2 linked regions of the Prochlorococcus marinus XMU1419 genome follow. The protein of the gene in region 2 interacts with the protein of the main gene of each other region in a pairwise test. Links are inferred from orthologs where the notes say so. Each region holds a gene or a part of one and is shown on either strand. Other genes may lie near its edges.

The links.
Region 1: the proteins of lpdA (region 2) and HA151_RS01555 interact in binary tests that used the Escherichia coli proteins (3 or more experiments, as listed by UniProt). The link is inferred for Prochlorococcus marinus XMU1419 from one-to-one orthologs.

What each region holds. Positions count from the first base shown.
Region 1 is NZ_JAAORO010000001.1:284,729-297,304, forward strand. The notes cover bases 1,556-4,603. They hold HA151_RS01555 (UvrD-helicase domain-containing protein), read right to left. Parts: upstream 4,260-4,603; coding sequence 1,851-4,259; downstream 1,556-1,850. Other genes in these bases: HA151_RS01550 (CCA tRNA nucleotidyltransferase), read right to left, coding at 1,556-1,845; HA151_RS01560 (hypothetical protein), read right to left, coding at 4,282-4,512. Also shown: selenide, water dikinase SelD, read left to right, coding at 1-597; more of HA151_RS01550, read right to left, coding at 604-1,555; HA151_RS01565 (R-phycoerythrin subunit beta), read left to right, coding at 4,665-5,177; HA151_RS01570 (phycobiliprotein lyase), read right to left, coding at 5,161-5,712; HA151_RS01575 (hypothetical protein), read right to left, coding at 5,687-5,866; HA151_RS01580 (TVP38/TMEM64 family protein), read right to left, coding at 5,985-6,620; HA151_RS01585 (hypothetical protein), read left to right, coding at 6,767-7,201; HA151_RS01595 (FGGY-family carbohydrate kinase), read right to left, coding at 7,442-8,671; metK (methionine adenosyltransferase), read right to left, coding at 8,683-9,924; HA151_RS01605 (30S ribosomal protein S1), read right to left, coding at 10,066-11,157; transcriptional regulator NrdR, read right to left, coding at 11,265-11,744; HA151_RS01615 (photosystem II reaction center protein T), read right to left, coding at 11,840-11,938; psbB (photosystem II chlorophyll-binding protein CP47), read right to left, coding at 11,962-12,576. UniProt on the Escherichia coli protein: A helicase with DNA-dependent ATPase activity. Unwinds DNA duplexes with 3'-5' polarity. Translocates on single-stranded DNA with 3'-5' polarity. Initiates unwinding more efficiently from a nicked substrate than double-stranded DNA.
Region 2 is NZ_JAAORO010000003.1:196,195-208,722, reverse strand. The notes cover bases 713-3,712. They hold lpdA (dihydrolipoyl dehydrogenase), read left to right. Parts: upstream 713-1,489; coding sequence 1,490-2,935; downstream 2,936-3,712. Other genes in these bases: trpC (indole-3-glycerol phosphate synthase TrpC), read left to right, coding at 2,941-3,712; HA151_RS07170 (TrmH family RNA methyltransferase), read left to right, coding at 713-1,493. Outside these bases: murA (UDP-N-acetylglucosamine 1-carboxyvinyltransferase), read right to left, coding at 1-450; more of HA151_RS07170, read left to right, coding at 624-712; more of trpC, read left to right, coding at 3,713-3,834; HA151_RS07155 (hydantoin utilization protein A), read left to right, coding at 3,884-4,555; sodX (nickel-type superoxide dismutase maturation protease), read right to left, coding at 4,514-4,906; sodN (superoxide dismutase, Ni), read right to left, coding at 4,915-5,388; HA151_RS07140 (FKBP-type peptidyl-prolyl cis-trans isomerase), read right to left, coding at 5,467-6,039; HA151_RS07135 (acyltransferase), read left to right, coding at 6,126-7,616; tRNA 2-thiouridine(34) synthase MnmA, read right to left, coding at 7,605-8,759; HA151_RS07125 (NAD(P)H-hydrate dehydratase), read left to right, coding at 8,805-10,370; HA151_RS07120 (RpoD/SigA family RNA polymerase sigma factor), read left to right, coding at 10,510-11,451; pdhA (pyruvate dehydrogenase (acetyl-transferring) E1 component subunit alpha), read right to left, coding at 11,453-12,490. UniProt on the Escherichia coli protein: Lipoamide dehydrogenase is a component of the glycine cleavage system as well as of the alpha-ketoacid dehydrogenase complexes.

The sequences.
Region 1 (12,576 bases), on a different replicon or contig from region 2:
ATGAATGATGGAGATATTCTTATGATGTCTAGACCTCTTGGCGTTGGGATTTGCCTTGCAGGTCAAATGCAAAATATTAATATGCTAGGTAGCTCTTCTGAAATAATTAAAAACTTATTAAAGAGTCAACAATATTTGATTGATGAAATTTATCTTTTTCAAGATCAATTTAAAGAATCATTAGTCAATGCTGCGACTGACATTACTGGATATGGATTTATTGGACATCTTAAAGAAATGGTTGAATCATCTAATTTATATAGGGAAAGAAATAATCTTGAGCCATTAAAAGTTTTATTAGATTTATTTGCATTTAAAGCTTATCCTGGAGTATTTGATCTAATAAGAAAAGATGTTAAAAGTACTTTCTTTGAATCTAATAAAGAAATTTTTGACAAAATTTATAAAGGAAATCAGCAAAAAAGAATAATTAATTTTTTAAATGAAAATTTATTTGATAAAGAGACTTTTAACGAGAGAATATCATTACTATTAGATCCTCAAACATGCGGCCCCTTGCTGATTAGTTGTAATCGTAAATATGAGAATTATCTTAAAGATAAATGGTACAAGGTAGGAGAAGTTGTAAAAATGTAATCAATTTCAATTTAATTTGTCAATTTCCAGATATCTTAATCTTTTGATTTCCTTTCCCATTTCCTTCCCTGGATCCCATCCTTCTTTTTTTAATGTTTCTCCATCTTTTTTTGATTTTATGAATTTGTAAATAAATAACCACTTAAACAATTTACGCCAGTATGGACCTCCATCACAAATTAATAATTTGACAGTCTCATCATTAAGGTTTTTGTCCTCAATAAATTCTGTCCAACTTGATGGCGAAAAATGATTGAATTTTTTTGGGTTGGTTTTTAATATCTTTTTTATATTTGAATAATCTTCTAATATTTTTATCTCACTATTATTTATCAAAAATCTTTGAAATGCTGTTTCTAAATCTTTTGAATCTTTTAACAAGTAAAGCATATAATTTCCATTCAACTTTTGAATCCAATGTAGTCCTCTTAAAAACCTTTTATCGACTTTAATATTTTCATTTAAGATTGAGATAATTTCCCATTTATGAATTATCGAAATTACATTATTCAAATTATCATGTTTGCATATTTCAGCTAGTTCCATCCTTATTCTTATGCCGAGTGCAGGAGGGTAAATCATTTTCTGATGAGTTTCTGAACTTTTCCATGGCCATTGTCTAACTGTTTCTTGAGATTGTGTGAGAGAATTTTTTGAAATATTGAAATCTAACCTTGAAGCATATTTTGCACATCTAATTAATCTACTTGGATCATCTGAAATGCTTTTACTGTGAAGTAGGTTCAATTTTTTGCTTTTTATATCTGAAATTCCTCCATAAAGATCATAGATTTTCCTTTGCGAGACCTCGAATGCTATTGAATTTATCGTGAAATCTCTTCTTTTAAGATCATCCTCAATAGTACTATTAGTTACTTTAGGATTTAAGCCTGGTGAAGAATAAATCTCTTTTCTTGCAGAGGCAATATCAATTTTATAGTCATTAATATTTATTTCTACTGTGTTGTATAAATTAAATTCCTTGATTAAACATAAATCTACATTTATAACATTTCTTTTTATAAATTTTGCCAGAGAGATAGAGGAACCTTCAATAACAAGATCTATATCTACAGGTTTAGAAAAAGATTTTTTATGGAATTTACTTATTAATAAATCTCTTAAATAACCGCCAACAAAAGCCACTTTAATATTGTTATTAGATTCTATGTATTTAGTAATTAGGTTATATAAATTAAATGGAGTTTTGATTAATTCTGTGTGGATATAATCAGAGATATCGTTCATTAGTTTTAACTTACATAACGAATTGGAGCTAATCTGGGATCTAAAATTTTACTTCCTTTATTACCAAATTTTACTGCTAAAGATATTTTTTCCCCACTCCCAAAAATATGTATGATTTCACCTCTCCCAAATTTTGAGTGAATTAGCTTATCTCCAACTATCCAGCTTTTCCCTTTACTGGGTCCTGAATATAATTTCCTTACTGCATTTATTGGGTTGTTAACGAATTCATGTGGATTGTTTCGATCAACTCTTGTTAAACGATCAAGATGCCAATCTCTTCTAATTGAAGCACCACCAGTTTGTGGTAATTCGCCATCCATTAAATCTTCAGGTATTTCTGAAAGAAATGTTGAAGGAATTGTTGCTTCACGCATTCCACCCCATAATCTTCTTTCTCTGGCATGACTCAAGAAAACTCTTTCTTTAGCTCTAGTAATACCTACGTAGCATAATCTTCTTTCCTCTTCAAGAAGGGAGGGAGTATCTATTGATCTATGGCTTGGGAAGAGACCTTGTTCTAGTCCAGTGATAAAAACATTTTGAAATTCTAAACCCTTACTATTGTGCAGAGTCATAAGAGTTACGGAGTTGGGATTATTCTTCTTCGTATCATTATCAGTTGTTAAGGCTGCTGTAGAAAGAAATCCTTCTACATCTCCACTTTCTGTTTCTTCTTCATATTGAGTAGCTGCATTTATTAGTTCTTGTAAGTTATTTCTTCTATCTTCAGATTCTTCAGTCCCACTAGCTAGCAAGTCACTTAAATAACCACTTTTTTCTAAGATTAGTTGTAGTAGTTGAGCAGGGCCTGAATTTTCTAGATAACAAATTAGATCATTCATAACTTCAGTAAATTTATTAATTCCTTTTGATGATCTGCCTATTGTTTCTTCAAGACTATGCTTATCATTAAGAACCTCCCATAATGGAATATTTAACCTGTTAGATAGTTCATTAAGTTTTTGAATAGTAGTCTTACCAATGCCTCTTCTAGGAACATTTATGATACGCAAAAGACTAACGTTATCTGCAGAATTAACAAGAACTTTCAAATATGCTATTGCATCTTTAATTTCTCTTCTATCGTAAAAACGCAATCCTCCGAAAATTGTATATGGAATGCGCCATCTTACAAGAGATTCCTCTAATACCCTTGATTGAGCTCTTGTTCGATATAAGATTGCAAAATTTTTCCAAATTGGGTTTTGATTATAATTATTGAGCGATTTTATTTTATTGGTAATTGCTTCTGCTTCAGAAATTTCATCATCACAGCTGAGTAACTTTAAAAGCTCCCCTTTTTCTTTAGTAGCCCTTAAAACTTTCTCAATTCTTTCAGAGTTATTTTCAATTAGTGAGTTTGCAGCATCAAGGATATTAGAAGATGACCTATAATTATCTTCTAATTTAATTAAAGATGATTTTGTATCATCATTAAGTGAGGTTTTAAAATCTTCTTGAAAACCGATTAGAATTCTAAAATCAGCGGCTCTGAAACTATAAATACTTTGATCAGCATCCCCAACTACAAAAATTGAACGATCTTCCCAATTAAAGAATTTTTTTGGTTCAGTATTCCCAGCAGTAATTAATTTTATAAGTTCATATTGTGTTCTATTTGTATCTTGATATTCGTCAACTAGAATGTGTTTAAATCTTTTGTGCCAGTAATCTCTGACTTCATCATTTTGCCTCAATAAGAAAACAGGCAAAAGTAGAAGATCATCAAAATCTAAAGAATTATTTTTTGAAAGCGAAATCCTATATCTCTTGTAGGCTTCTGCGACTGTTTTATCAAAATTATTATCTGCTGTTTCTAGAAGATCATTCGAAGTAAGGCATTGATTCTTAGCATTACTTATTAATCTTTTAATCTTTTTGGGATCAAATCTTTTGGGATCAAGATTCATATCTTGAGTGATAATTTCTTTTACTAATGTTTGAGAATCTGTTTCATCGTAAATTGAAAATTGTCTAGTCCATTTTAATCCTTCTGGGTCATTATATTTTTCAATATCGTATCTAAGAAGTCTTGAAAATAAAGAATGAAAAGTACCTATCCAAAGGTTTTGAAGTCTGTCTTGATGAACGTTTGTTCTTAGCTGATTTTGCTCAACTTCTTTTAGAGTTGACCATGGTTGCCCAAATTGATTAAAAGCTAATTCTTGTGCTAGAAGAACTTCTAACCTTGCTTTCATTTCTTTAGCAGCTTTGTTAGTAAAAGTTACCGCAAGAATGTTATAAGGATCTATAGAATTGTTTTCAATAAGATTTGCAATTCTGTGGGTTAGAGCTTTTGTCTTTCCGCTGCCTGCACCTGCTACAACTAAAAGTGGTCCATAAACATGCTTTACTGCTTGAAGTTGTTCATTGTTTAGAGAATTAAAAAGGAAATTGTTAGTTTGAGACACTTTTGTAAGATTTTTTCAAGAGTCAGACTTTACTTTGAGGTTCAGATTCTGTTTCTAGCTGTTCTAAAGCTTTTTTTAAATTAATAAGTTCATTATTGTTATTAATTATTTCTTCAAATTTGTTTTGAGGCATTCTTAATTTCATACTTCTTTCAAAAATCTCTTTTTCTAATCTTTTTTTGTAAGAAGAAATAATTTTTTTTGATAACTTTAAATCTTGCTGATCCAAAATCTTATTAAAAAGTAATCTCATCTTAGCGGAAAAAATTTTTTTATTTAAATTATTTCAACTATCACTTTGGAATGAAGTTATTAATTAAGAAGCGTTGCGTTAATTTTATAATTGTATTGTTTTTACTGTCTTTGTACTAATCTTAAAATCTAACTTTAAATTTTACTTCTGGAATGTCAGTTTCAAAAAATAATCAACTATTGTCAGCCGATAAGAAATTAAATGATTTAAGCAATATAAAAAGATTCATTAATAGTGCAAACGCAAGATTAGATGCAATAACCTCAATAACCAATAATTCACATGCAATCGCAGCAGACGCTGTAACATCAATGATTTGCGAAAATCAAGATTCACTTAATTCAAAAGTATCTTTAAATACAACTAACAAGATGTCCGTTTGTTTAAGAGATGGAGAAATAATCCTAAGGATTGTCGCTTATCTTTTAATTTCTAATGACGAATCAGTTTTAGAAAAAAGTTGTTTGAAGGATCTTAAAAATACTTATCTTGCTCTTGGGGTACCTTTAAGAAATGCAAGAAGGGTTTTTGAATTAATGCGAGATGCAACAATCTCTGATTTGAATTCAACAGTTAATAATATGCGTGGAAACAAAGGTTTTCTTCCCAAATTAATATCTGAAACAGAGTTTCAATTTGAAAGGATAATTAATCTTTTAAACTAGCTAAATTCCTTATCTCTGAAGTATGGGACGTCTGTATTACTGAGTTATTTTCTAGGTTTCTTACTATAGAAAATCTGGATCTTATATGAGTGGATAAAAAGGAAATTCTTTCTTCGGAAACAGTTGATTTATAAATCGTTTTTATGTTTAAGTTATTTTGTTCATCAACAAAATAATTGGATGATGAAATAAAGGATTCTGTATAACCTTTATTTCTTAAAACAATTCCTGAATTATCATCCTTGGGCAAAAATATCAAAATAGTTTCATCTCCCTCATTCATATCATTTTCTTCCCAATCACTAATAGCTTGCCATTTTATAGAAATGGCTATGCTCTCTACGTTTAAACTTAACTTGTAATTTTTAAAAATTTCAATAACTTTTTTATTTTTTGAATTGATATGTTTTATATATATTTTACTAGTTGAGTTTTCAAATTCTTGAAAAGCTAAAGTATGAGAACTTCTTATGGATTTCCACTCTCCTATACTTTCATCAATGAATTGATTAATTGTTGTTAGATTCTTCGTCAAGTTTATCTTCTACGGAATGATTTTCTGCTTTTTGAATCATTCTTACCATTGAATCCACCATTAATCTCTTTGCAGAAGTTACTTTTAATCCAGAAGGCGTGGTTGATATTTGTTCTCCAGGGCGATCATGTGAAGTTGGTCTAAATGGAGTCATCTAAGAGCTTTAAAAAATTAATCGATTCTTATTCTTGCATGAATTCTTATTCATATAGTTTTTGTTTGCAAAAATGTCATATCTTTATTTTTTGATTTCAGAATTTTTAACTGTTTTGTTATTTAGGTATTTTATTTTTTGCTAATCCTGAAATAGTAGCTAATGCAAACATTCCCAAAAGAGCTACTCCTAGAAATAATCCTGCTCCCTGACTAACACCAGCTCCTACAGCTACTAATATTGAATCACTTATTAGAAGACTTATTAATAATGCTGGAGTAAATATTTTCCAGCGGGTTCCTCCAATACCAATTGCATAGCTTAGAAAATCAAAAAGACCAGTCATAAGTAAACCTGTCATTAGAAAGAAATTTTCTTCGAGTTGGTTTTGATTAAAACTTTCAATTTTTTTCATCGCTTTGGGGCCTACCAAATTCCTTACAGGGACTCGCCCATAATTTCTTGCGATAAAGAAAGCAGCTTGGCAAAAAACGATATCAGAAAAGATTATTGTCATGTAACCTTTTTGAAATCCTAGTAATGAGCCTGCTAGTAGAGAATAAGCTGAACTTGGAAGAGCTGGTAAAATAATACTTACTCCTCTAAGTATGAAAATTCCAAAAGGAGCCCAAATCCCCATACTTTCTATTTTGTTCCTAAGGGGTTCAATCCCATAATTTTGGATTAAATAAATCAATACAACAAATATTGCTATAAAAAAAACTACTGAAAGAAATTTCTGTATTTTATTCATTATTTTTTAGTAAATTTATTGAAAGTAAATTCTCAATTTAATATTCGATTGTATCTATAATAGAAATACTAATCAATAAAAATTTTTACAAATTTTTAAACTTATATTTACTCTCGATAAAAAATTTTTGTATTTCAGACGTATTAATGGTTAATTCCAATAATAAATTTAATTCTATATTTATTCGAAATAGCTTTGGTCTAGTCCTTTCCATAATTGTTTCCTTGAGTATCTCAATAAAACAATCAAATGCTTTATCTCATGAATGGGTTGGAGTTCCCAAAAGTGAATATGGAGAACAGTTATGGGATAGACAAAGTATTAAAAGAAATGAGGATGGTTCCGTGAGAATATTGAGTAAATTTATCCCCAAAACAAAAAGTGAAATTACTAAGGATATACTCTATACAATGGATATAAATTGTTTTGAAAAATCATTTAGAGACGTTGATGTCTCCATAGATGAAATAAATAGTAATTTCAATGATTTAGCAGATTGGCAAGATCCAAATGGAGATAAACTGATTTTGGGTGTTATTGGTCAAGTCTGCAGACTAGAAACTGAAAATTCTGAATTTTAAAAATAAAATTAAATAAATAAGAAAGTTTCTATATGCCTAGAAAATATAAAACCCTGTCATGGACAGGGTTTTAAAGGTGCCAGGACCCAGATTTGAACTGGGGACACGGCGATTTTCAGTCGCCTGCTCTACCAACTGAGCTATCCCGGCTCTAACCTATATACTCTAAATTACGATGTGTAGTTTGTGAAACCCTTTTCATTAAAAATTTTATATCTTCATCAAATATCCTAAAAACTATTATTTTGCATTAATCGCTAATAAGGCAGTGCCAAATGAAGTAGTTTTTTTACATGAAACTATTGGTATATTGATAATTTTTTCTCTTATTTTTCTCCACTGAGGGTTTTTTGAACCTCCACCAATAGTAATAATTTTTTTTGGAAGTGAACCTGTGAGTTTGCCTAGTTTTTCCCACCCTTTCAATTCGATCTTAGCTAGCCCCTCAAATAATGCATGTAAATAAAGTGAGTCACTGACTGGTCTTGGACCAAGTATCGGCTCTAAATTAGAATTATTAACAGGAAATCTCTCTCCTTTACTATTAAGAGGTAAAAGATCTAAAGAAGTTCTTTTCGATGGATTAATTTGTCGACTGAGTTCCTTTATTTCTAAATCAGAAAAGAACTGAGACAAGATGCCGCATCCCGCATTTGATGCTCCTCCACATATCCAATCGCCGTTTACTCTATGGGTTGTAATTCCCTGTTTTTTTATAGGTTTATCAATAAATTTTTTAACCACAATTGTTGTTCCTAAAACTGTGAGACCTTCTTCTTTTCCTAGACCTGAAGCTATTAAACTTGCATTAGAGTCAGTGGTGCCTGAGATTAATATTAATTTCTTATTCAAGTTAAATCTCTCTGCTAAATCAAAATTTACTTGTCCAACAATTTTTCCACTTTTTACTATTTGAGGTAGGCATTTTTGCCATGAGGTATTGAGATAGCTTTTTGGCCAAGATTCTTTTTTTAGATCCCATCCAAGTTTTAGATTATTACCTTCTTCTCCATGAGTCCAATCTTTTAAAAACCAACCAGTTATCCAATCAGATTGATGTCTTAAAAGTATATTTGTCCCATATTTATCTATTAGTTTTAATGCTTTAGCAAGACTACTGTAGGGAGTCCGTAGATGATCTTCTCCAGAGGCTAAGGACTCAAGAAGGTTTTCATGTTCAATACATGCTTGGTCGTAAGGGATTGCTTCACCTAGCGGCTCTCCTCTTAAATTGGATGCTGTTAAAGTTCCTGAGGTGCCGGAGATGGCCAATTTATTAAGGTTAATTTTTACTTCAAAAGGTAAATTAACCAAAAGATTCTCACAAGAATTAATCCAAGAATTTGGATTTTTAAAGCTGTATGAATAAGGTACTGAATTTGAATATACTAATTTCTGATGAAGATTAATTATTGATATTCTTGCGCCACTGGTTCCAAAATCTAACCCTCCATAAAAGTTATCAGGCATAGAATAATATTTTATAAAAAGATTTTGGAAGCCTCTGCTAATCTGGCTGCTTTTTCTTCCACATTTTCCCAAGGGAGCTCAAGATCTCTTCTGCCAAAATGTCCATAGGATGCAGTCTTTCTAAAAAATTTACCTCCCATTTTTTTTGGTAGATTTCTTAAGTTAAATTCTTTTATTATTGCTGCGGGTCTTAAATCAAAGTGCTCTTTAATTAGCTCAGTCAAATTAGCTTGTGAAATAACACCTGTATTAAAAGTTTCCACGAGAATGGAAATTGGTTTTGCTACTCCAATTGCATAACTTAATTGTACTTCTGCTTTTTTTGCTAATTTTGCCTTAACTATGCTTTTAGCTACATAACGTGCTGCATAAGCCGCGGATCTATCTACTTTTGTGGGATCTTTACCAGAAAATGCCCCTCCGCCGTGTCTTGCATATCCACCATAAGTATCTACAATGATCTTTCTACCAGTGAGCCCCGCATCTCCTTGAGGCCCGCCTACTACAAATTTTCCGGTGGGATTTACTAGAAATCTCGTTTTGCTAATGTTTGGTTTGATTTCTAAATCTTCAGTAGCAGGAATTACAACATGAGTCCATAAATCTTCTTTTATCCTTTGACGAATTTCTTCTTCATTTGTTATTCCATCAATCTCAGAATTATGTTGAGTTGAAATTAAAATCGTATTAATAGAAACTGGTAAACCGTTTTCGTAATCAATGCTTACTTGGGTTTTACCATCAGGGAGTAAATAATTAAGGACTTCTTCATGCCTCACTTTGGCAAGTTGAATGGCTAATCTATGAGCCAAGCTAATAGGTAAGGGCATTAATTCAGGCGTCTCATCGCAGGCATAGCCGAACATTATTCCTTGGTCACCAGCTCCGGTATTATCTTTCAAATCATCGTTAACATCATCTGCGTCGTTTACTCCTTGTGAAATGTCTGGTGATTGCTCGTCTAGTGCTACTAAAACAGCACAACTATTTGCGTCAAAACCACCTGCTCTATAGCCCTCATATCCAATTTCTTTAATTACATTTCTAACAAGTTTTATGTAATCGACTTTTGCTTTTGAAGTTATTTCTCCAGTAAGTAAACAAAGACCCGTATTAACAACAGTTTCGCAAGCAACTCTGCTTTCTGGATCTTCTGTCAATAAGGCATCTAAAACAGCGTCACTAATTTGATCACATATTTTGTCAGGATGACCTTCAGTTACAGATTCTGAAGTGAAAATGAAATCACTCATTAACAAATAATTTTAAAATTAGATTTAATCCTAAATTAGATTATCGTTACAAATCAATTATTGTAAATTTTAAAAAACTCATACAAAAAAATTAATTAGGTTTAAATTTCGGTGTTAGTGTACAAAACAAATAAAAAAAATTTAGACCGTTTCAGCTGAAGCTGCGGGTATTTCTTCATTATCGTCAGTCTGTTCAAATAACATTTGCTTGTATTTAGCTGCCATTTCTTCCGCTTTACTAAAAACTTTTTGGGGATCGGTTAGCATATCTCCAGGTTCTGGTTCAAGTGCTTTAGTAGATAATGAAATTCGCCCTCTTTCTGAATCAAGGTCAATTATCATAACTTTCATTTGATCATTTACATTTAAAATATTATGAGGAGTTTCAATATGTTCATGACTGATCTCAGAAATGTGTAATAGACCACTCACACCTCCAATATCTATAAAGGCTCCGTAAGGTTTGATACCCTTAACTGAACCTATAACAACTTCTCCAACCTCAAGTCTATTCATTTTTTTCTCAACCAAGGCTCTTCTATGGCTTAGTACTAATCTGTTTCTCTCTTCATCAACCTCAAGAAATTTTAAAGGTAGGTATTCACCTTCTAAATCATCTTTAATTTTTCGAGCACTAATATGAGAACCTGGTATGAAACCTCTTAAGCCTTCTACCCTTACAAGTGCCCCGCCTCTATTTGTGGCAAAAACTTCAGAATAGATAGTGGCGTCTTCTTTTTGTAATTGTCTAACTCTTTCCCATGCTCTTTGATATTCAATTCTTCTAATAGAGAGTGCTAATTGTCCATCTTCATTTTCTTCACTCATTATGAAGAATTCTCTACTTTCTGAAGGTTGTAAAACATCATTTAGTCCCTCCACTTTATTTATTGAAACCTCTTGAACGGGCATAAATGCTGCTGTTTTTGCTCCTATATCTATCATTGCCCCTTTGGGTTCTAGAGCAAAAACGGTGCCTTTTACTAAATCACCAGGCTTAAAATTATAGTCATACTTTCCTAAAAGTGAGGCAAATTCTTCTTGTGTGAATCCTGCATTATCAAAATCCGCATTTGTTCTGCTAGAGGAAGAATCTGCTGAAGGAATTTCGCTCTTTTCAAATGATAAATCTTCCTCATCTTGGAATGCTGAATCATTATCTAATCCAGACGAATTTTTAATTTCATTATCTTCAGAAAGTTCTTTAATGGTTTGGGAAGAATTTTCGTTCATTTGTTGCATCGCAGACTACCTAAGGTAGTTAGAAAGGAATGCTACTAGCCTGCAAACCAATAGCAAAAACATTTGTGATAAATATTCTACACTTTAAGATGCTGATTTTATGAAATTGATGCTAATTGGTTTTTTGAACTTCCTTTTAGGGATTCAAGAGTAGAGATAAAATCTTTAACTCCATTAAACTTTCTATACACTGAAGCATATCTTATGTATGCCACTTCGTTTTCTTTTCTAAGGCTTTTAAGAATTAACTCTCCAATTTTTGAAGATTTAATATCTTTATTAGAATCTTGAACGATTTGTGATTCAATTCCATCTACAAAATTAACGATTGCTTCACTAGTGAAGGTAGTCTTTTCGCAAGCTCGTGATATCCCAGTCAATAGTTTTTGTTTGTCAAATAATTCTCTACTTCCGTCTTTTTTAATAACTGAGACAGGCATTGTTTCTATTCTTTCATAGGTTGTAAATCTAAATGTGCAATTTAAGCATTCTCTTCTTCTTCTAACACTTTTACCACTATCAGCAGATCTTGATTCCAAAACTCTGCTATCTGTGTTTTGACAGGTTGGACACTGCATGTAGTGAAAAAAAACAAACTTAACTCTAATAGTAGATTAATATTTTAATTATGAAAAGTAAAAAACCTCTTGTTAAAGAGGTTTTTTACTTAAGTTCATTTTCTATCGAATTTAGGGGGATCTCTAAAGGCGACAGCAAAGAATAAGGTAACAACTGCGAGAGTTAAAATGAGAACGTAAGCAAAGGCTTCCATAAGATTAAGTAATAAAGTTTAATTTAAACCCTTCCTGGGATTCTTCTTGTTGTTTCGTCACCAAGTTTTTTGAATAAACCAAATTCAACTTGGTCACCAATCTCAGCATCAATACCAGCAAAGGAATTTCTGTAAAGAGTTCTTGAAGCATGCCACCAGTGGCCAAACAAGAATAGCAATCCAAAACATAAATGAGCATATGTAAACCATGCTCTTGGGGAGCTTCTGAATACACCGTCAGATTTATAAGTTTCTCTGTCGAACTTAAAGGCTTCTCCAAGTTGCGCTTTTCTAGCTAATCTTTTCACCACTGCAGGATCAGTAAATGTTTGCCCATTTAAGTCTCCTCCGTAAATAGTTGCAGTGATGCCTGTTTGTTCAAATGAATACTTAGCTTCAGCTCTCCTAAATGGGATGTCTGCCCTGACGTTACCCTCTTTATCTTCAAGAATGACTGGGAAGTTTTCAAAGAAATTAGGTATTCTTCTAACTTCTAGTTCATTGCCATCTTTGTCTTGGAAAGCAATATGACCTTGCCATCCAGTTGGTAAACCATCACCATTTACTAAAGCTCCAACTCGGAATAATCCTCCTTTAGCAGGGCTATTCCCAACGTAATCATAGAAGGCTAATTTCTC
Region 2 (12,528 bases):
AAGAATTTCCGCTCCTAATGCTTTAAGCCCGTCAATATGCTCATCAATTGGCCTTGAACCAATATTGCACCCACCAGGCATAGGAACTTTAGCCTCTCCAAATTTGCTTAATAGTGGACCGATACAAAAGAAACTAGCCCTTAATCCATTAACAAGCTCATTTGGAAGTTCTTTAATGGAGATGTTTTTTGAATCTATCTCCAAAGTATTGTTTTTTTCTTTTAAATTAACGCCTAAATTCTTGAGAATATTACCCATCTTTTCAATATCAGTAAGATGAGGAACATTCTGAAGAACTATTTTTTCATTAGTTAGTAATGATGCAGCCAGTAAAACTAAGGCCGAATTCTTCGCACCACTTATTTCAACGAACCCATTTAATTTGCCTTGGCCAACAATCTTTAAATTTTGTGATTTAAGATATGACTTCTTTTTGCTTACGCAAATCATTAAGAATTAATTTATTAGATTCATGATGACAAACGAAAATTAGTAAGTCCACCCTATGTAACGTCTTGAATATTAATTAAAAGTGAAAATGTATTTTTTGATTTTTTGGGAAATAAAAATTTAATAAATAATTGATCAAAATATTTATGTAACTAAAATATAGTTGATAATAAATTTTCAAATTACTCATAGAAAATACTTTTTTAAAAATAACTAGTAAAAACAATAATCTAGTTAAAAGATTTAGATCATTTAAGAGCGGTTCTTATAGCAAAGACAAAGATCTTTTTTGTATAGAGGGGACTCATCTTGTTGAGGAATTGTTGAAGTCTGGAAATTCCCCCAGCAAAATTTTAGTTACTGAAAAATGGTTAAAAAAGAACCAAAAACTTAGTTCAAAGTTTGATCAATCATTAATAAATTTGGTATCAGAAGAGGTTTTAGCTTCTGCGATTACAACAGTTAATCCAGATGGCATCGCAGCATTAGTAGAAATTTCATCGATACCTAATTATCAATTCAATTGTCAAGATGATTTTGTTCTAGTACTCGATAGGATTCAAGATCCTGGGAATATGGGTAATCTTTTTAGAACTGCTTTAGCTGCTGGAGTTAATGCAATTTTTTTGGCTGGAGGTGCACACCCATTAAGCCAAAAGGTGTTAAGAGCATCCACTGGTGCAGTCTTTCACCTCCCATTTCAAAGATATGAGGGTACTGAAGAAGAAATAATAAATTCTTTATTAAAATCTTTATCTGAATTATCGAATTTAGGATTTAAGATTTTTTCTACTAGTAGTTATAGTAAAAGTTCAAAAAAAACTTCAAAACCCTACTGGGAAATTGATTGGACTAAATCTACGGTCTTAATCTTGGGTAATGAGGGGCAAGGTATTCATAAAAAAATTCAAGAAGCTTTTAATGAAACAATTACAATTCCGCATAGTGAGCTTGTAGAATCATTGAACGTGGCTTGCGTTGCAGTTCCGTTATTACTAGAACGAAAAAGAGCCGCATACACCTCTAATATGTATATAAAGTGACTGATTCAAGTTTTGATTTTGATTTAATCGTTATAGGAGCAGGATATGGAGGTTTTGATGCCGCCAAACATGCTGCTGGTAAAGGACTGAAAGTTGCAATAGTAGAATCTTCTGATATGGGCGGCACTTGTGTTAACAAGGGTTGTGTGCCTTCAAAAGCTCTTTTGGCTGCGAGCGGAAAAGTCAGAGAAATAGCTGATTATGAACATTTAGCTAAATTTGGTATTCATGCTTCCCCAGTAAGATTTGAGAGGTCAAAAATTGCAGATCATGCAAATAATTTAGTTTTAAATGTTAGAGAAAATTTAACAAAAACTCTCAAAAGGAGTGGAGTTGAAATTATTTTGGGCATTGGCAGAATTGAAGGAAAGCAAAAAGTTGGTGTAAGGGATAAAAACGGTATTGATAAAATTTTCACATGTAAGAATATTGTTATAGCAACTGGTTCTTCTCCTTTTGTTCCCCGTGGAATAACTTTGGATAATAGGACCGTATTTACTAGTGATGACGCGGTCAAACTTGAATGGCTTCCAAGATGGATAGCTATTATTGGAAGCGGATATATAGGATTAGAATTTGCTGATGTTTACACGGCGCTAGGTTGTGAAGTTACCATGATCGAAGCTTTGGAAAGTATTATGCCAACATTTGATCCAGACATTACAAAAATTGCCAAGAAGAATCTTATTCAATCCAGAGATATAGATACAAAATCAAATGTCTTTGCGACAAAAATAACACCTGGCTGTCCTGTAAAAATAGAACTGACAGATGCAAAATCTAAAGAAGTTGTAGAAACTTTAGAAGTTGACGCTGTTCTAGTCGCAACTGGCAGAAGTCCCAATAGTGATAAATTAAATCTTGAGTCGCTTGGGATTGAAACAGTAAAAGGCTTCATTCCTATCGATGATCAAATGAGAGTTAAAAATGGTGATGAAATAATACCTAATATTTGGGCTGTTGGAGATGTGACAGGTAAACTAATGCTTGCTCACACAGCCGCGGCCCAAGGGACTATTGCTGTTGATAATATTTGCGGTGGTAACGTCGAAATTAACTATAAAAGTATCCCCGCGGCAACCTTTACTCACCCTGAGATAAGTTCAGTTGGACTCTCTGAGGCTGAAGCTAAAGAGATATCGGCAAAAGAAAATTTCCCTTTGGGAGTTGTCAAAAGTTTCTTTAAGGCTAATTCAAAAGCATTGGCGGAATTGGAGAGTGATGGATTGCTCAAGTTGATTTTCAATAAGGATAATGGGAAAGTATTAGGTGCTCATATTTTTGGTTTACATGCAGCTGATTTAATTCAAGAAATTTCAAACGCTATTTCAAGGAACCAAGATGTAATTGAATTATCCAAAGAAGTTCATACTCATCCCACTCTTAGTGAAGTAGTTGAGGTAGCTTATAAACAAGCGGCTTCTCAAATAAATAATATTTAAAATTCATGGAGATAAGACGCAGGCCACCAAATCCTACAGTAAGGGTAGAAAATTTAGAATATGCCGTACCTCATAGAGAAGCACAAGCAAAAAATATTCTGGAAGAAATTGTATGGCACAAGGAAATTGAAATTAAGAATTTTAAAAAAATAGTCTCTTTAGAAGATCTCATCAAAAAGATTGAAAACCTTCCCTTCCCCAAAGATTTTTATAAAAATATCTTGGAGTCAAAAATAAAACCAGGAGTAATTGCTGAAATAAAAAAAGCTAGTCCGAGTAAAGGTGTTATTAGAAAAGATTTTAACCCTGAAGACATAGCAATTTGTTATGAAAAATTAGGTGCATCATGTATCTCAGTACTTACCGATAAAAGGTTTTTTCAAGGTAGTTATGAAATACTCGAAACTGTAAGGAAATCAACTAATCTCCCTCTTCTCTGCAAAGATTTTATTATTTCTGCTTATCAGATTTATAAAGCAAGGGTATCTGGTGCTGATGCAATATTATTAATCGCTGCGATTTTAAGTGATGACGATTTAATTTATTTAAAGAAAATAGCTGATAATTTAAAGATGAGTGTTCTTGTTGAAGTCCATGATTCTAATGAATTAGAAAGGATACTAAAGTTAAAATCTTTTAATTTGATTGGAATAAATAATAGAGATTTAAAGACTTTTAAAACGGATTTAAAAACATCAATAGAATTGATGCATACATATGCAGATATATTTTTAAAACAAAATATTATTCCCATAAGTGAATCTGGAATTAATTGTGCCGAAGATTTAGAATCGCTTAGATCTATTGGAATCAAGGGAGTACTAATTGGTGAAACTTTTATGAGAGAAACTGATATTGAACTATCGTTTAAGAAATTATTTAACTCAATTAAATATTGACTTCAAATCGTGCTATAAAATTGAATAGACAGAGTTGTATTGAATATATATGCAGGCTGTAATTTTAACAGGTATAGTTGCAGGATTTGTGCACGTGGTTAGTGGCGCTGATCATCTAATTGCAATGGTACCAGCAGCGATTAATAATCCCCAAAAAGCACTTAAAAATAGTTTTTCGTGGGGCTTGGGACACTCTTCAGGTGTCCTCTTGTTAGCTTTTCTGGCGATTTTTATTAAGGACATTACGCCATTCAATAAATTTTCTAATGTGGCCGAATTCCTAGTTGGAATTTCTCTTCTAATTGTTGGAGTATTTGCTATAAAAAATTCTTTTCAATTAAGTATCCACTCGCATTCCCATAAGCATGAGAATGGAATTGCCCATCGTCACTTTCACTTTCATGTTAAGGAACAAAAAAATAATAATAAGCACTCACATGCTTTGACTGGTTTAGGCTTGCTACACGGTATAGCTGGAGGTTCACATTTTCTTGCAGTTCTTCCTGCTTTAGCACTACCTTTAACAAGCGCTTGCTTATATTTGATTTCATATTTGATTGGTTCACTAATAAGTATGAATCTTTTTACATGTTTAATATCTTTTACCACCTTTAAAGCAAGTCAAAAATTTATTAAAAGATTAATAGCTGTAGCAGGAGGGCTTTCCTTTTCTTTAGGATTATTTTGGATTCAAAGAAGTGCTTCCGTTCTTTTGAATTAAAAAATTCTTTAATTTAGGAATAATTAATTTAGAGGTGACAATCCCAATTATTTTTTCGTTATTGATTAATCCAAATTTTTTACTATCTTCGCTCAATTCAATATTGTCGCCAATAACCTCAACATTATTTTGATTTACTGAATTTATCCTTTTTATTAGGATTTTATTTTTAAGTGGATGATAAAAAATAACTATTTGTCGTTTTTTAAGTATTGATTTATTCTTTTTATATTTTTTAAAAAATACAATATCACCTTCTTTTAGGTAAGGTAACATCGATTCGCCACTAATAATGGCAGTTATTCTTAAACCTAAAAAAAATAAAATAAAATCAAAAAAACTTTTGAAAATAATTCTGATTAACTAGCTTTTACAAAAGCGTCTGATCTTCCCTTTGAAGCCCAGAAAATATTATGTATCTTTTCTACATAACTCATAAGTTCTTCAGCTTGAGCCAAATCAATATTGACTTTGCATGCACTACATAATTTGGCTGCCTTCCAAATGGTTTCATGCAAGTCTGGATATGTTTCTAAGTGTACTGGTTTAAAGTAATCTGTCCACAAAATTAGAAGTTCTTTCTTTGTTTCTTTTGCTTGCTCTTCTTTAACCGCGACAAATCTAGAAAATGTATTACTGTATGCAGCCCACTCTGCTGAATCAGTGCTAGAAGGGGCTTCTAATGCAATAAGTTTTTTTGTCATTGATAAAACTGCTTCAGCTGCAACTCTGGTAGATGCTGGGTCGTACACACCACAAGGACCATCACAGTGAGCATGGACTGTCATTGGGGATTTTTTATCTAGAAAAAAATTAGTGAATTTACTTAACATTTCAAATATTTGATGTTGTATATATATTACTTGGAGATTTACTAAATTGAAAAGTCTTAGATATTTTTCTTACTTTATTTAATTGACTTTTAATAATTCAACCTCAAATATTAAAGTCGCATTAGCAGGTATTACATTTCCTGCTCCTCTTGATCCGTATCCAAGTTCTGGGGGTATTGTTAATTTTCTTTTACCTCCAACTTTCATGCCTGCAACACCTTCGTCCCAACCTTTTATTACTCGTCCAGCACCCAAGGGAAAGCTGAATGGAGCTCTTCCGATACTGGTATCAAATTGTGTCCCGTCTTCTAGAGTTCCTGTGTAATTTACAGTTACTGTTTGCCCAGCACTAGCTTCATCTCCTTCCCCATTTACGATATCTGCAATAATTAAACCACTTTCTGTAGTCCTTGAATTATTGTCTGATGGTGTTTCTTCTGCCATAGCGAAAAGTATAGGATTTGGATCTGATGGGTCTAGTTCAAATAAGTTATTATTTGAGACATTTGATAATTTTGCAACAGGTGTTTTTTGAACTGACTGAGTTTCTGATTCGGCAGCATTAACAACTTGTGGTGAATTAAATTGACTGAAAAGAGTTAATGAAACGCAAAAAACAAAAACTGCAAAACTAATAAAGACTTCTTTCACTTAAATTTTAAAAGTCACTAAAACTAATCTTACAGAATGAAGGTACAATAAATGGGTGATTATAAATTTAATTTCGTAATTTTAGATTGTTAATCCCGACACAGATTAAAAGCTTAAGACAATATTTTTACCCTTGTTTAGGTGGAATTTTAGGAGGAATTTCTGTTTCAACTCACTTTTGGCTGATTTTTATGCCGATATCTTTATTTATTTTATGGAAGGGAAGTGAAAGGAAAATAGCAAATTTTTGGTGGGGTTTTTTCTTCGTTTTGATAAGTCATTCATGGTTATATGATCTTCATCCATTGACATGGCTTGGTTTTTCATGGCTTGCAAGTTTAATAGTCGCCATTTCTATATTATTATTTTGCGCTTTTTTGGGTGGGATATTAGTTTATTTATGGGGATTATTAGTAGAAATTATTCTCTGGAAAGAGGATGTTTTTAAAATGAAAATATTACCTTTAACAGTAAAAGTATTTTTTTTATCTTTGACTTGGGGAATTGGTGAATTGATACTTTCTCAAACACCTTTTTTTTGGATAGGTTTAGGAGAGAGTCTTATACCAGGTGATATTTATCTTGCTGGTTTGGCAAGATGGATTGGCGCAAGTGGTTTATGCGTATTACAAATATTAATTGGATTTTGGATATTTTTTAGTCACGGTAGATGGAAAAGAAAACTTCACTTTAAAAAAATATCTCTTTTAGGACTTTTGGTTATTATTTCCTTACATTTATTTGGAGGTTTAACAACTCCAACAAAAAGAAATTTTGAATATCCAGTAGTTATTTGGCAAACTAATATACCAACAAGAGAAAAATTAAAAATAAATGATGAATTTATTAAAGAAAAGCAATCCATAGCTCAAAAATATGCTTTATCAAACAAAGCAAAACTTCTTGTTGCACCTGAAGGAACTTTATCTAACAACTTTTATTTATCTAAAGGCATAAAGGTTAATACCTTGGCTGGAGGTTTCAGAAATTCTAATAATGAGTTAAGAAGTTCTTTACTCGGATTTCAAATTGGAGATAAATCTTTTACCTCATTTATAGATAAAAATAGACTTGTTCCAATAGGTGAAAAAATACCTAAATTTCTAGATAATTTTTCAACAGGATTATCTGCAGTAGGAGGAATTCATCCAGGCTCTAATTCAAGATTTTTTGATCCTAAATTTACCCCCCCATTAGCAGTAGCGATCTGTTACGAAATTAGTGATGGTCTGAAAATAAGAAATGCTATTAATAGCGGAGCAAAACTAATAATAACTGCAGCAAATTTAGATCCTTATCCAGCTAAGCTTTATAATCAATTTCTATCTTTGGCTAGATTAAGAAGTATTGAAAATAAGAAAAATAATTTACTTGTATCAAATACCGGCCCATCGGGTTTAGTTCAAGAGGATGGAAAAATAATTCAACTTTTAGATTTTAATGTGGAGCAAAAAAGAATAGTGTTCCCTAATTTTTCATCCGAGAAGACCTTCTATACAAAATTTGGAGATAAACCTATTTTGTTATTGTTTATATTTTTTATGGGGTTAAATTTCTTTTGGAAATTAATTAATTAATCCACCACCTAATAAAATTTCTCCCTTATAAAAAACCGCAGCTTGTCCTGGCGTTACCGAACTTTGGCTTTCTTCAAAAATTAATTTAAATGATTTTGTTGGATTATCTAAATTTTTTAAAGGAACTAAAGTTCCTTTTACTGGATTACTTCTATATCTTATTTGTGCTTCTACTTCAATCTCTTGCTTAGGTTCTTCTATTGAAACCCAGTTAACCTTACTAATTATTGCTTCTTTATTAAAGAGATCACTTTTATCTGCTACAAAAACTACGTTCTTTTTCCTGTCTAAACTTTTTACATAAAGTGGTTCCGGCCAAGCAATACCTAAACCTTTTCTTTGTCCTACCGTAAAGTGCTGTATACCAGTATGAGTACCCAGTACTTTGCCATTTATATGAATAATTTCTCCTTCTTTGGGTTCAATGTGTTTATCTATAAATGTCTGCATTGATCCATAATGCTCTACAAGACATAAATCTTGACTCTCTGGTTTTTTAGCAGTTCTTAGGCCTAATCTAAGAGCTTCTTTTCTTGTTTCTTCTTTTTTCATTTCACCAAGGGGAAATTCTAATCTGCTTAGTACTTCTTGTGAAAGGGAATAAAGAAAATAACTTTGGTCTTTATTCTCGTCGGCACCTCTGAGAAGCAGTAAGTCCTTAAATACAAAGCTCTTGAAATCAATCTTATTAATATATGATGATTTTTTTATCCTTGCGTAATGTCCGGTCGCAATATGAGTAAAGTCTTTTTTGTTTAATGCGTAATTAAGCATCTCTTCAAACTTCACATTCTTATTGCACATCGAACATGGAAGTGGAGTGAATCCTTTCTCATAGCTTTCAGTAGTTTTTTTAATTACCTCTCTTTCGAAAATTTCTCTTGAATCGATTATATGATGATGAATTCCTAAATCTTCACAAAGGCCAGCAGCATCTACTAATCCTTCAGAACAACAGGAGCCTTGTCCTTTCATAAGCCAAAGAGTAAGTCCTTCAACATTCCAGCCACTTTCGACAAGAAGAGCGGCTGAAAGTGAACTATCTACGCCCCCAGAAAGACCTACAATAATATTTTTCTTGTTCTTCGCTTTATTATTAGAAGAACAGTGCTCTAATTTTTTATCCTTTTGTGTCTTTAACATGGAAGTTTAAATTTTTGAAAAGTACTTAATTCCTTTGAACCAATTATGGATGAAATTGGATGGCCAACAATTGACTCAAAACATTTAATTGTTGATTCAAACCAAATGTTGATATTAGAGAAAGAAATGTTTTCAGATGGGATGCCCCAAGAAGCATTGATGGAAAAAGCTGGTATCAAAATTAGTAAATGGCTTTTAAAAAGGAAAAATCTACTAAAGCACGGATTAATTGTATTTATTGGTCCTGGGCATAATGGTGGGGATGGAGCTGTAATAGCTAGAGAACTCTTCTTAAAAGGGTATTTAGTTAAAATTTGGTGCCCATTCCCTATTAAAAAAACATTAACAAAGAATCACATTAACTATCTTACATCTATTGGCGTAAAAAAATTAGTAGAGCCACCTGATGCAAATGGTAGAGAACTCTGGATTGATGCGGTTTTTGGTAACAATCAAAAAAGAAAAGTTGATTATAAATTAATTAAATTGTTTAATCAGAAATTTAATAACAAATATGGAAAAGTTGTGAGCGTTGATGTCCCTACTGGATTATGTCCTAATAAAGGAAAGCCTTTTTTAGATAATGCTGTAAAGGCCGACTTCACCTTAACCATTGGTCTTTGTAAAATTGGGTTAACGCAAGATTCTGCTTTGCCTTTTACTGGAGAATTGAATCAAATTGATATTGGGATACCTACTAAAAAATTATCTAAGGTTAAAAAAAAATTTTTAAAGATTACTTATTCTGATTTAAGAAAAATTGATTTACCTACCTTACCAAAAAATTCCAACAAATATAGAAGGGGAAGAACGTTATTAATTGCTGGAAGTAAAAAATATCCTGGGGCTGCATTCTTAGTATTAAAAGGTGCAATATCCAGTGGGGCAGGTTTTGTTTCAGCGGTCCTTCCTGAGTTAGTTGCTGAATCTATTTGGCAAGTTGCCCCAGAAATTGTTTTAAAAGGAACTATGCAATCTGATCAGAATGGTAACGCATCTTTATTCAGCGCATTAAAAAATATTGACCTTAGTGCATATGAATCATTAGTTGTAGGCCCTGGCATAGGAATTGATAATGATGATTGGCAAAAATCAAAAGAATACCTCATTGATTTTAAAGGATTATTAATTTTGGATGCTGATGCACTAAACAGGATTTCAAAATCTAAATTCGGATCAAAATTCTTTTTAGAAAGAAAATTTAAAACATGGATAACACCTCACAGTAAAGAATTTATTAGGTTATTTCCAGATATTAAGTGTAATAATAATATTGAATTAGCTTTTAAAGCGGCAAAAGAATTTAATATTAGTGTTCTGTTAAAGGGTGCTAATAGTGTAATTGCTGATAGTAAAAAAGTATGGCAAATTTATGGAACCGATTCTCAGACAGCTAGGGCTGGATTGGGTGATCTTTTATCTGGATTTTTAGCTGGCAGTTCTGCGATTGATTTAACTCATAGTAGTGACATTAAAACTGAATTTTTTGCTAAATACGTACTTTTACATTCATTTGCGGCATCAATGTGTAAGAGAGGGTCAAATTCATATGCGATTGGTGATGAATTATCAAAATTAATGAGAAATAGGAAAATGAGACAAATATCTTGAAAGACACAATTTAAAAGAGTTTTTTTTAGTTTTAAACACATTAATCAACAAATGTTACTTGAAATCTGAAGCGCGCATTAAATATTCTGCCATTTCGAGAAAAGTGTAGGAGAGTTTTAATACCTCATCAGGTCAAAAAATGGTGTCATCACTACCAATTCAATCAGAACCACCTAAAAGGAGAGGAAATGATCCAATTAGTTGGTATTTGCAAAACATTGGAAGAGTACCTTTGTTAACACCCGCTGAAGAGATTGAATTAGGTAATCAAGTTCAGAAAATGATGATTCTTACCGAAGATGGCCAATTAAATGAAATAAATAATGAATTTACAACTCAGCAAAAAAGAACCATAAAAGTTGGTAGAAGAGCTAAAGAGAGGATGATGAAAGCAAATTTAAGATTAGTTGTAAGTGTGGCAAAAAAATATCAGGGCAAAGGACTTGAACTTCTTGATTTGGTTCAAGAGGGATCTCTTGGATTGGAAAGGGCTGTTGAAAAATTTGACCCTACAAGAGGTTATAAATTTTCCACTTATGCTTTTTGGTGGATTCGACAGAGCATGACAAGAGCAATTGCTTGTCAATCTCGTACTATCAGATTGCCAGTCCACTTAAGTGAAAGATTAGCGTCCATTAGAAAAGTTAGCAGAGAACTGGCACATAAGCTTGGTGCAATGCCAAGCAGAATTGAAATTGCAGAAGCGATGGAAATTGATGTTGACGAATTAGATTCTGTTTTAAGACAAGCTCTGTCGACTAGTAGTTTAGATGCTCCAGTTAATGGTGACGACGGTAGAAGCTTTTTAGGTGATTTAATAGCGGATAGTAATAATGAAGAGCCTCTAGATCAAGTGGAACAGAAAATGCATCAAGAGCAACTTGGAAAATGGTTGAGTCATCTAAGCGAACAAGAGCAACATGTCCTAAAATTACGGTTTGGTCTAGAAGGAAATGAAAGACATACTCTCGCTGAGATAGGAAGGTTATTAGAAGTTTCTAGGGAAAGAGTCAGACAAGTTGAATTGAAAGCGTTGAGAAAATTAAGAAATTTAACCAGAAAACTACCTAGCGGTATTTAATCTAATCTTCAGCCCAGATATATTTAGTTAATTCATTTGATGGAGGTTCTGGTGCCTCAAGAGCATTCTTAACAGATTCTGAAATCTCATTATCTATTTTCTTTTCGATGTTTTTTAATTCTTCTTCCGTTGCTAATTTACCATCAATTATTTCTTTAGCTAATTTCTTGATGGGATCTCTTTTACCCCAAAACTCTTTCTCTTTTTCAGACCTTAATTCATCAGGATCTGCAAGAGAATGTCCTCTGTATCTATAAGTTAAGCATTCTAAAAGAGTAGGCCCCTCTCCCGCTCTTGCACGCTCAATTGCTCTTTGTGCTGCTCCTCTTACTGCTAATACATCCATCCCATCAACTTCTTCACCATGCATTCCGAAGGCAGAGGCTTTTCTCCAGATTTCAGGATTGCTGGTTGCCCTGTCATGAGCCATACCAATAGCCCACTTATTATTCTCAACAACAAAAATTATGGGTAATTTCCATAATTGAGCCATATTTAAGCATTCAAAAAACTGTCCATTATTACAAGTCCCATCTCCAAAGAATGCTGCAGTTACAGCATCACTATTGTTGTCACAAGAAACTTCTTTCTTGTATCTACTAGAAAAGGCTGCCCCTAAAGCTACTGGAATTCCCTCTCCTATAAATGCATATCCTCCCAATAGATGATGCTCTCTTGAGAATAAGTGCATGGACCCTCCTCTCCCTTTACTACAACCTGTAGCTTTACCAAAGAGTTCACTCATTACTTCAAAAGATGGAACACCTGCACTTAATGCATGAACATGATCGCGGTAGGTACTACAAAACCAATCATGTTTCTTTCTCATGGCACCAATTACTCCAGTGCTAATAGCTTCTTGGCCGTTATATAAATGAACGAAACCAAACATTTTCCCCCTGTAATACATTTCTGCACACTTATCTTCGAATCTTCGACCGAGTGTCATATCTTCATAAAGAAATAATCCAGTTTCTCGATCTAATTCGGCTTTTTTTATATCTTGAAGATTTGAGATTCTCTCTACGTGTGTTTCCAAGAAAATACCTTAATGAAGTTTTGATTTGTTAACATTCT